3 regions of the Streptomyces sp. Q2 genome follow, and region 2 is predicted to be linked to each of the others. Evidence: predicted binding sites of a transcription regulator. Region 2 holds the regulator's gene; each other region holds the start of a gene.
What was found. Region 2 encodes HrcA, which represses chaperone genes, less so after heat shock. Its sites were predicted from a motif close to TTNGCACTCNGNNNNNCNGAGTGCNAA; they were not measured.
Positions count from the first base shown of each region.

Region 1: groES (co-chaperone GroES) is a predicted target of HrcA. The motif match lies at 1,738-1,764, and genes of this name have one in related genera.
Region 3: groL (chaperonin GroEL) is a predicted target of HrcA. The motif match lies at 1,792-1,818, and genes of this name have one in related genera.

Region 1 is NZ_JBXEJE010000011.1:46,292-49,564, reverse strand. It holds gene ACWBNA_RS13885 (polysaccharide deacetylase family protein) at 1-743, shown strand, start outside; gene ACWBNA_RS13880 (polysaccharide deacetylase family protein) at 740-1,630, shown strand; gene groES (co-chaperone GroES) at 1,910-2,218, shown strand; gene groL (chaperonin GroEL) at 2,350-3,273, shown strand, end outside.
Region 2 is NZ_JBXEJE010000042.1:21,853-25,125, forward strand. It holds gene ACWBNA_RS36920 (MBL fold metallo-hydrolase) at 1-564, opposite strand, end outside; gene hrcA (heat-inducible transcriptional repressor HrcA) at 726-1,742, shown strand; gene dnaJ (molecular chaperone DnaJ) at 1,743-2,879, shown strand; gene ACWBNA_RS36935 (nitronate monooxygenase) at 3,061-3,273, shown strand, end outside.
Region 3 is NZ_JBXEJE010000019.1:28,798-32,070, reverse strand. It holds gene groL (chaperonin GroEL) at 4-1,629, opposite strand; gene ACWBNA_RS21610 (cold-shock protein) at 1,950-2,156, opposite strand; gene ACWBNA_RS21605 (MoaD/ThiS family protein) at 2,588-2,863, opposite strand; gene thrC (threonine synthase) at 2,949-3,273, opposite strand, start outside.

The DNA of each region.
Region 1 (3,273 bases), on a different contig from region 2:
GTGGCGCGGCCAAACTGCGGGCCGCGCACCAGGCCAGGGTGGCGGCGGCGAAACGCTGGGGCCTGAGGAACGTCCCGCTCCTGCCTCCGCGCCCGCCTGCCGTCAAACCGGTGATCACCACCCGCAAGGGCTTCGAGGTGGACGGCCACGACAGCCTGCCGCCGGTCTTCACCACCGTTCCCACCAACCAGAAGATCGTGTTCCTCACCATCGACGACGGCGCCGAGAAGGACCCGGCGTTCCTGCGGATGATGAGCGAACTGCAGATCCCGTACACCGCCTTCCTCAGCGACTACCTGATCAAGGAGGACTACGGCTACTTCAAGAAGATGCAGGCCGGTGGGGTCACCCTCAACAACCACACCCTCCGCCACCCCTACCTGCCCGGGCTGTCGTACGCCCGCCAGAAGCGCGAGATCTGCGGCATGCAGGACGTGATCGAAAACCGCTACGGCAAACGCCCCGCCCTCTTCCGCCCGCCCTACGGCAACTACAACGAGGCCACTCTGCGCGCCGCCAGGTCCTGCGGCATCACGCACGCGCCCCTGTGGAACGAGGAGGTCTTCGTCGACCGCTGGGAGTACCGCGAGTGGGACCGGGAGATCCGCCCCGGTGACATCGTCCTCAGCCACTTCCGGGGCCCGGAGATGTGGAAGGGCACGATGCCGGACATGATCCGCCGCTTCCTGAACAAGATCACCAGGGAGGGGTACGCCGTGGCCCGCCTGGAGGACTACCTGTGAGATGGCGGACCCTGACGGCCGGCGTCCTCGCCACCACCCTCCTCACCGGCTGCGCCCAGTCCGCGGACCCCATCGAACGCCTCGGCGGGAAGGCGGCCCAGCGGGAGGGGTCCTACGGCCCGAGCGGGGCGGCCGAGGCGGAGGGGCCGTACGGTCCGGAGGGCGCGGGCTCCCGCGATCCGGAAGGCGAGGGCCCGTACGGTCCGGAAGGCGCGGGCGAGCGGCCGTACCGCCGGTGGGGGCTCGCGGCCCCGCTGCGTCCGGCGCCGAAGCCGGCCGCCCGGCCCCCCGCCGCGCGCCCGGGCCGACCGCCCGTCCTCGACCGCGTCCACACCGCCGACCGGGTCGTCTTCCTCACCTACGACGACGGCGCCGAGAAGGACCCGCGGTTCGTCGACATGGTCCGTGAACTGCGGCTGCCGGTCAGCATGTTCCTCACCGACAGTGTCGTCGGGCCGGGATACGGCCACTTCGCACGCCTCCGGTCCGTCGGCGCGAGCATCCAGAACCACACCCTCGACCATCCCGCGCTGCGCGGGCTGCCGTACGCCGGCCAGCGCGCCGAGATCTGCGGCCAGCAGGACAAGCTCCGCTCCCGCTTCGGCATCCGCCCCCGCCTCTTCCGCCCGCCCTACGGCACGTACGACGCCACCACCCTGCGCGCCGCCGCCGACTGCGGCCTCTCGGCGGTCGTCCTGTGGCGGGCCTCGGCGGAGAACGGCGAGCTGACCTTCACCGAGGGCGCGAGCCGCCTGCGGCCGGGCGACATCGTCTCGGTGCCCTCGGGCGAGCCGACCGACGACACGCTGACGCAACGGACCATGCGACTCCTGCGGGAGATCCAGGGGAAGGGGCTGACGGTGGGCCGGCTGGAGGACTACGTCTAGGCCGGCTTCCCGGCGCCGGTGCGGGCCCTGGGCGCGCGGCAGGGATCCACGGCGGGCGCCCCGGCGGCCAACGCCAGGTGAAATCCACTCCGCCGCGCCGCACCGCATTGGCACTCCGCTTGACCGAGTGCTAATCGCAGTCATAGTCTCGGACCTGGCACTCCCCCCTGGAGAGTGCCAACTAGCGACGGGCAGGTCCGGCACCCGCGACGACGGATCGACCTGGTCGCCACCTCAGACAGTTAACCCCGTGAGATCTCCGAAGGGGGAGGTCGGATCGTGACGACCACCAGCTCCAAGGTTGCCATCAAGCCGCTCGAGGACCGCATTGTGGTCCAGCCGCTCGACGCCGAGCAGACCACGGCCTCTGGCCTGGTCATCCCGGACACTGCCAAGGAGAAGCCCCAGGAGGGCGTCGTCCTGGCCGTGGGCCCGGGCCGCTTCGAGAACGGCGAGCGACTTCCGCTCGACGTCAAGACCGGCGACATCGTGCTGTACAGCAAGTACGGCGGCACCGAAGTGAAGTACAACGGCGAGGAATACCTCGTCCTCTCGGCTCGCGACGTACTCGCGATCATCGAGAAGTAATTCACCTCGCTTCGCCTCACCGCGAAGCACATTGCTTGAGCTGCGCCCCTGGCCCCCCGCGATCACTCCATGAGCCGGGCGCCGGGGGCGCGGCTAATTTCACCTAGATTTCCGAGAGGGCTCACGCTCCCATGGCGAAGATCCTGAAGTTCGACGAGGACGCCCGTCGCGCCCTCGAGCGCGGCGTCAACAAGCTCGCTGACACGGTCAAGGTGACGATCGGCCCCAAGGGCCGCAACGTCGTCATCGACAAGAAGTTCGGCGCCCCCACCATCACCAACGACGGCGTCACCATCGCCCGCGAGGTCGAGCTCGAGGACCCGTACGAGAACCTCGGCGCCCAGCTGGTGAAGGAGGTGGCGACCAAGACCAACGACATCGCGGGTGACGGCACCACCACCGCCACCGTGCTCGCCCAGGCGCTCGTACGCGAGGGCCTCAAGAACGTCGCCGCGGGTGCCTCCCCGGCGCTGCTGAAGAAGGGCATCGACGCGGCCGTGGCCGCGGTCTCCGAGGAACTCCTCGCGACCGCCCGCCCGATCGACGAGAAGTCCGACATCGCCGCCGTGGCCGGGCTGTCCGCCCAGGACTCGCAGGTCGGCGAGCTCATCGCCGAGGCGATGGACAAGGTCGGCAAGGACGGTGTCATCACCGTCGAGGAGTCCAACACCTTCGGTCTGGAGCTGGACTTCACCGAGGGCATGGCCTTCGACAAGGGCTACCTGTCGCCGTACTTCGTGACGGACCAGGAGCGCATGGAGGCCATCCTGGAGGACCCCTACATCCTCATCAACCAGGGCAAGATCTCCTCGATCCAGGACCTGCTGCCGCTGCTCGAGAAGGTCATCCAGGCGGGTGCCTCCAAGCCGCTGCTGATCATCGCCGAGGACGTCGAGGGCGAGGCCCTGTCGACCCTGGTCGTGAACAAGATCCGCGGCACCTTCAACGCGGTCGCGGTCAAGGCTCCCGGCTTCGGTGACCGCCGCAAGGCGATGCTGCAGGACCTGGCGGTCCTCACCGGCGCCACGGTCATCTCCGAGGAGGTCGGCCTCAAG
Region 2 (3,273 bases):
CTGGGGTTCACCGGACTCCTCGACCAGATCGCCGCAGAAGACCACCTCCGGCGAACCGGGGACGAGGACCACGAGGTCGTGGGCCGTGTGGCCGGGGCCCACGTTCGCCAGCAGGACCTGGCGGCCGCCGCCCAGGTCGAGCGTCCACTCGCCGGAAACGTGGTGGCCGGGGACCGGCAGGGCGTCGACGGCCTCGTCGGCCAGGTGCGCGTCGAGCCCGTTGCCGACCGCGTCCGCGCGCAGTTCCTCACGCCCCTGCCGGGCGGTGAACACCGTCTCGACGCCGACCGCGCCGAACACCTCCGCGCCCGCGAACGCCGCCGCCCCGAAGACATGGTCGAAATGCGGATGCGTCAGCGCGAGATGAGTCACACGACGACCGGCGAGTTCCTGTGCCCGAGCCCGCACCCGTGCCCCCTCCGCCAGGCTCGACCCGGCGTCGATCACCAGGGCCGTGCCCGCCCCGACGACCAGCCCCACCGTGCAGTCCCACACCGGCAGGCGGCACCGGCCGACCCCGGCCGCCAGCCGCTCCCACCCCAGCTCTTCCCAAGTCACCGTCATACCGCGACGCTAGCGGGGAAGCCTCCACGGGCACGGCATCGCAGGCCCGGCCTTGCCCCGGGCGTACCCCACGGCCGTACACTGGCCGGGGTGCGCTGGCACTCGGATGTGACGAGTGCCAGGCGAAGCGCCAAGGGGTCGACTTTCTGGAGGTGTGCGCGATGCTGAGTGAACGCAGGCTCCAGGTGCTGCGCGCCATCGTCCAGGACTACGTCGGCACCGAGGAGCCGGTCGGCTCCAAGGCGCTCACCGAGCGGCACAACCTCGGTGTCTCGCCGGCGACCGTGCGCAACGACATGTCGGCCCTGGAGGACGAGGGGTACATCGCCCAGCCGCACACCAGCGCGGGGCGGATCCCCACCGACAAGGGCTATCGGCTGTTCGTCGACAAGCTGGCCGGCGTCAAACCGATGACCGGCCCGGAGCGGCGCGCCATCCAGAACTTCCTGGACGGCGCCGTCGATCTCGACGACGTGGTGGCGCGGACCGTACGGCTGCTCGCGCAGCTGACGCGGCAGGTCGCCGTCGTGCAGTACCCGTCGCTCACACGGTCGACGGTGCGGCACGTCGAGCTGCTGTCCCTCGCCCCCGCGCGCGTGATGCTCGTCCTGATCACGGACACGGGACGGGTCGAGCAGCGGATGGTCGACTGCCCGGCGCCGTTCGGCGAGGCCTCGCTGGCCGACCTGCGGGCGCGGCTCAACAGCCGGATCGCCGGCCGTCGCTTCGCCGACGTGCCGCATCTGGTGGAGGACCTGCCCGAGGGTTTCGACGCCGAGGATCGCGGCACCGTCTCGATGGTGCTCTCCACCCTGCTGGAGACGCTCGTCGAGGAGAACGAGGAGCGGTTGATGATCGGCGGCACCGCCAATCTCACCCGCTTCGGACATGACTTTCCCCTCACCATCCGGCCCGTCCTGGAAGCCCTCGAGGAGCAGGTCGTGCTCCTCAAGCTCCTTGGCGAGGCGGGAGATTCGGGCATGACCGTACGCATCGGTCACGAGAACGCCTACGAGGGACTCAACTCCACTTCGGTGGTGTCGGTCGGCTACGGTTCGGGCGGCGAGGCAGTCGCCAAGCTCGGCGTGGTCGGACCGACCCGCATGGATTACCCGGGAACGATGGGAGCGGTACGCGCAGTGGCACGGTACGTCGGACAGATCCTGGCGGAGTCGTAAGTGGCCACGGACTACTACGCCGTTCTCGGCGTGCGCCGCGACGCGTCGCAGGAAGAGATCAAGAAGGCCTTCCGGCGGCTCGCACGCGAGCTGCACCCGGACGTCAACCCCGATCCGAAGACCCAGGAGCGGTTCAAGGAGATCAACGCCGCCTACGAGGTGTTGTCGGACCCGCAGAAGAAGCAGGTCTACGACCTCGGCGGGGATCCCCTGTCCCAGGCGGGCGGCCAGGGCGCGGGCGGCTTCGGAGCCGGCGGCTTCGGGAACTTCTCGGACATCATGGACGCCTTCTTCGGTACGGCGTCCCAGCGGGGTCCGCGCTCGCGCACCCGGCGCGGCCAGGACGCGATGATCCGGCTGGAGATCGAGCTCGACGAGGCGGCCTTCGGCACGACGAAGGACATCCAGGTCGACACCGCGATCGTCTGCACCACCTGCAGCGGCGAGGGTGCGGCACCGGGGACCTCCGCGCAGACGTGTGACATGTGCCGCGGTCGCGGTGAGGTGTCGCAGGTGACGCGGTCCTTCCTGGGCCAGGTCATGACCTCGCGCCCCTGCCCGCAGTGCCAGGGCTTCGGCACGGTCGTGCCGACGCCGTGCCCGGAGTGCGCCGGCGACGGCCGCGTCCGGTCCCGTCGGACCCTGACCGTCAAGATCCCCGCCGGTGTCGACAACGGCACCCGCATCCAGCTGGCCGGCGAGGGCGAGGTCGGGCCCGGTGGCGGTCCCGCCGGCGACCTGTACGTCGAGATCCACGAGCTGCCGCACTCGCAGTTCCAGCGGCGGGGTGACGACCTGCACTGCACGGTCACCCTCCCGATGACCGCGGCCTCCCTCGGCACCAAGGTCCCGCTGGAGACGCTGGACGGCCTGGAGGAGGTCGACATCCGGCCCGGCACCCAGTCCGGCCAGTCGATCCCGCTGCACAGCCGGGGCGTCACGCACCTGCGCGGCGGCGGACGCGGTGACCTCATCGTCCACGTCGAGGTGCAGACCCCGAACAAGCTCGATCCCGAGCAGGAACGTCTGCTGCGCGAGCTGGCCAAGCTGCGGGGCGAGGAGCGGCCCACGGGGCAGTTCCAGCCGGGACAGCAAGGGTTGTTCTCGCGGTTGAAGGACGCGTTCAACGGTCGTTGACGGGTGGCGGCGGAAGGCTGTTCCTCGCCCCCGCCGCCCCTTCCCGTTCCCGTCCCTGGAGGCTGCGCCCCCAGACCTCCGCTTCGGTCCTGAACGGGCCTCGTCCTCAAGCGCCGGACGGGCCGATGCCAAGGGGAAGGGTCGATTCGGACTTGTTCGGAGGACGTGACAACATGCCGTCATGTCCTCCGCACTGACCGATCTCTTCCCCCACCCGATCGTGCAGGCCCCCATGGCGGGCGGCGTCTCCGTACCGACGCTCGCCGCCGCCGTGTCCGAGGCCGGCGGGCTGGGGTTCCTCGCTGCCGGGTACAAGACGGCCGACGGCCTGTACCAGGAGATCAAGCAGTTGCGGAGCCTGACGGCCCGCCCGTTCGGCGTGAACCTCTTCATG
Region 3 (3,273 bases), on a different contig from region 2:
GGATCAGAAGTCCATGTCACCGCCCGGCATGCCGCCGCCGGCCGGGGCAGCGCCCGCCTTCTCCGGCTTGTCGGCGATGACGGCCTCGGTGGTGAGGAACAGCGCGGCGATGGAGGCGGCGTTCTGCAGGGCAGAGCGCGTCACCTTCGCCGGGTCGATGATGCCTTCGGCGATCATGTCGACGTACTCACCGGTCGCGGCGTTCAGGCCGTGGCCGACGGGCAGGTTGCGCACCTTCTCGACGATGACGCCACCCTCGAGACCACCGTTGACGGCGATCTGCTTGAGCGGGGCCTCCAGGGCCAGCTTCACGGCGTTGGCGCCGGTCAGCTCGTCACCCTCGAGGTCCAGCTTCTCGAAGACCGAGGAGGCCTGGATGAGGGCCACGCCACCACCGGCGACGATGCCCTCCTCGACGGCCGCCTTCGCGTTGCGAACGGCGTCCTCGATGCGGTGCTTGCGCTCCTTGAGCTCGACCTCGGTCGCGGCACCGGCCTTGATGACGGCCACGCCGCCCGCGAGCTTCGCCAGGCGCTCCTGGAGCTTCTCGCGGTCGTAGTCGGAGTCGCTGTTCTCGATCTCGGCGCGGATCTGGTTGACCCGGCCCTGAACCTGCTCGGAGGAGCCGGCACCGTCGACGATGGTGGTCTCGTCCTTGGTGATGACGACCTTGCGGGCACGGCCCAGGAGGTCGATGGAGGTGTTCTCCAGCTTGAGGCCGACCTCCTCGGAGATGACCTCGCCGCCGGTGAGGATGGCGATGTCGTTCAGCATCGCCTTGCGGCGGTCACCGAAGCCCGGGGCCTTGACGGCGACGGACTTGAAGGTGCCACGGATCTTGTTGACGACCAGGGTCGACAGGGCCTCGCCCTCGACGTCCTCGGCGATGATCAGCAGCGGCTTGCCCGACTGCATGACCTTCTCCAGGAGCGGGAGCAGGTCCTTGACGGAGCCGATCTTGGAGTTGGCGATCAGGATGTACGGGTCGTCGAGCGACGCCTCCATACGCTCCATGTCGGTGGCGAAGTACGCCGAGATGTAACCCTTGTCGAAGCGCATACCCTCGGTGAGCTCAAGCTCCAGACCGAAGGTCTGGGACTCCTCGACGGTGATGACGCCTTCCTTGCCGACCTTGTCCATCGCCTCGGCGATGAGCTCGCCGATCTGGGTGTCGGCGGCGGAGATGGAGGCCGTGGAGGCGATCTGCTCCTTGGTCTCGACATCCTTGGCCTGCTCGAGCAGGGCACCGGAGACGGCCTCGACGGCCTTCTCGATACCGCGCTTGAGGGCCATCGGGTTGGCGCCGGCGGCTACGTTGCGCAGACCCTCGCGCACCAGCGCCTGGGCGAGCACGGTCGCCGTGGTCGTTCCGTCACCGGCGACGTCGTCCGTCTTCTTGGCGACTTCCTTGACCAGCTCGGCGCCGATCTTCTCGTACGGGTCCTCGAGCTCGATCTCCTTGGCGATGGAAACACCATCGTTGGTGATCGTGGGCGCGCCCCACTTCTTCTCGAGGACGACGTTGCGGCCCTTGGGGCCAAGGGTGACCTTGACGGCGTCGGCGAGCTGGTTCATCCCGCGCTCGAGACCGCGCCGTGCCTCCTCGTCGAACGCGATGATCTTGGCCATGTGAAGTGGTCCTCCCGGACAGGGGGTGGATTTCTCCGGACCGCGCTGGCGCCCGCGACGGACGGCCTGCCTGCCGCGTGGTTCCTTGCCCCACATGGCCTGCGGGCCTCACCGACCCGGTCCTCGTTGTCACTCTCACCTTCAGAGTGCTAACGCCAATGATTAGCACTCGCCCCTGCCGAGTGCAAGCGCCTGCCGGGGAACGGTCCGCCCCGCGCCGACCTGTTCCGGACATGCCGAAGGGCTCGTAACCCATGACTCCCCATGGGATACGAGCCCTCCGAAGAACAGAAGAACGTCGCTGTCAGTCGGCGCGTGCTTCAGCCGGTCGCCAGTCGGACCATGTCCGCCTGCGGCCCCTTCTGGCCCTGCGAGATCTCGAAATCGACTCGCTGACCTTCCTCCAGGGTGCGGTAGCCGTCCATCTGAATCGCGCTGTAGTGGACGAAAACATCCGCACCACCGTCGACCGCGATGAAGCCGTACCCCTTCTCCGCGTTGAACCACTTGACGGTGCCCTGAGCCATGCCTAACTCCCCTATTACTGGCCCTTGCACAGATCCACACTTCGCGGATCCGGGTCAGACCTCACCCCCCACACGGTTGGGGGCGTGCGCCGGAACGCGTCGACCGCGGCCGAATGTATCTGTCCAACTGCCCTCTGCAACAGGTCAATCGGACGAGAATTCCGGACGTGCGGGGTCCGGAATGTAGTGAGAATTCACCCGAACTCAGGGCAAGTCGGGCCCCACAAAAAGCACAAAAGCCGCAAAAGAAGCACACACTTTGGCTACTTCTTATCGGGTGCAAGGGGAAACTGAAGGGCTTCCGACCCGGAGATCGGCATCGTGTTCCCCAACTGTACCGCGCTCAACCACATTGAATTGCCCCCTCCGCTTCTCTTACGGAGGGGGCAATTCGATGAACGCTCGGTAATCGAAGTTACCGACGGTAATAATCAGCCGCCGGCCACGGCCGGAATGATCGAGACACCGGCACCGTCCGGGGTGGCGGTCTCCAGCCCCTGCTCGAAGCGGACGTCGTCGTCGTTGACGTACACGTTGACGAACCGGCGCAGCTTGCCCTGGTCGTCCAGGACTCGCGCGGCGATACCGGTGTGGTTCTTCTCCAGGTCGGTGATGACCTCGGCGAGAGTGGCCCCCTCGGCGGCGACCTCGGCCTTGCCACCGGTGTAGGTGCGCAGGATGGTGGGGATGCGGACGGTAACGCTCACGATGTGACCTCCGGTCAGGGATACGGGCCTAGGGGCGCGGGGAGCTGCGCGACCAGCCCCCACCGGCCTGCAGCTTGGAGACGGACTAGACGAGACCAGCCTCGCGGAACGACTCCAGGTTCGGACGAATGGTCGCGGTCAACCCGGTCCCCGCCACCGCGTCCAACGTCTTGAGACCGTCACCCGTGTTCAGCACGACCGTGGTCTTCGTCGGGTCGAGGAGACCGCTCTCGATCAGCTTCCGCGCCACGCCCACGGTCACACCACCGGCGGTCTCCGCGAAGATGCCCTCCGTGCGCGCGAGGAGCTTGATCGCGTCCACGATCTGCTCGTCGTTCACGTCCTCCACCGCACCGCCCGTACGCCGCGCGATGTCGAGGACGTAGGGGCCGTCGGCCGGGTTGCCGATG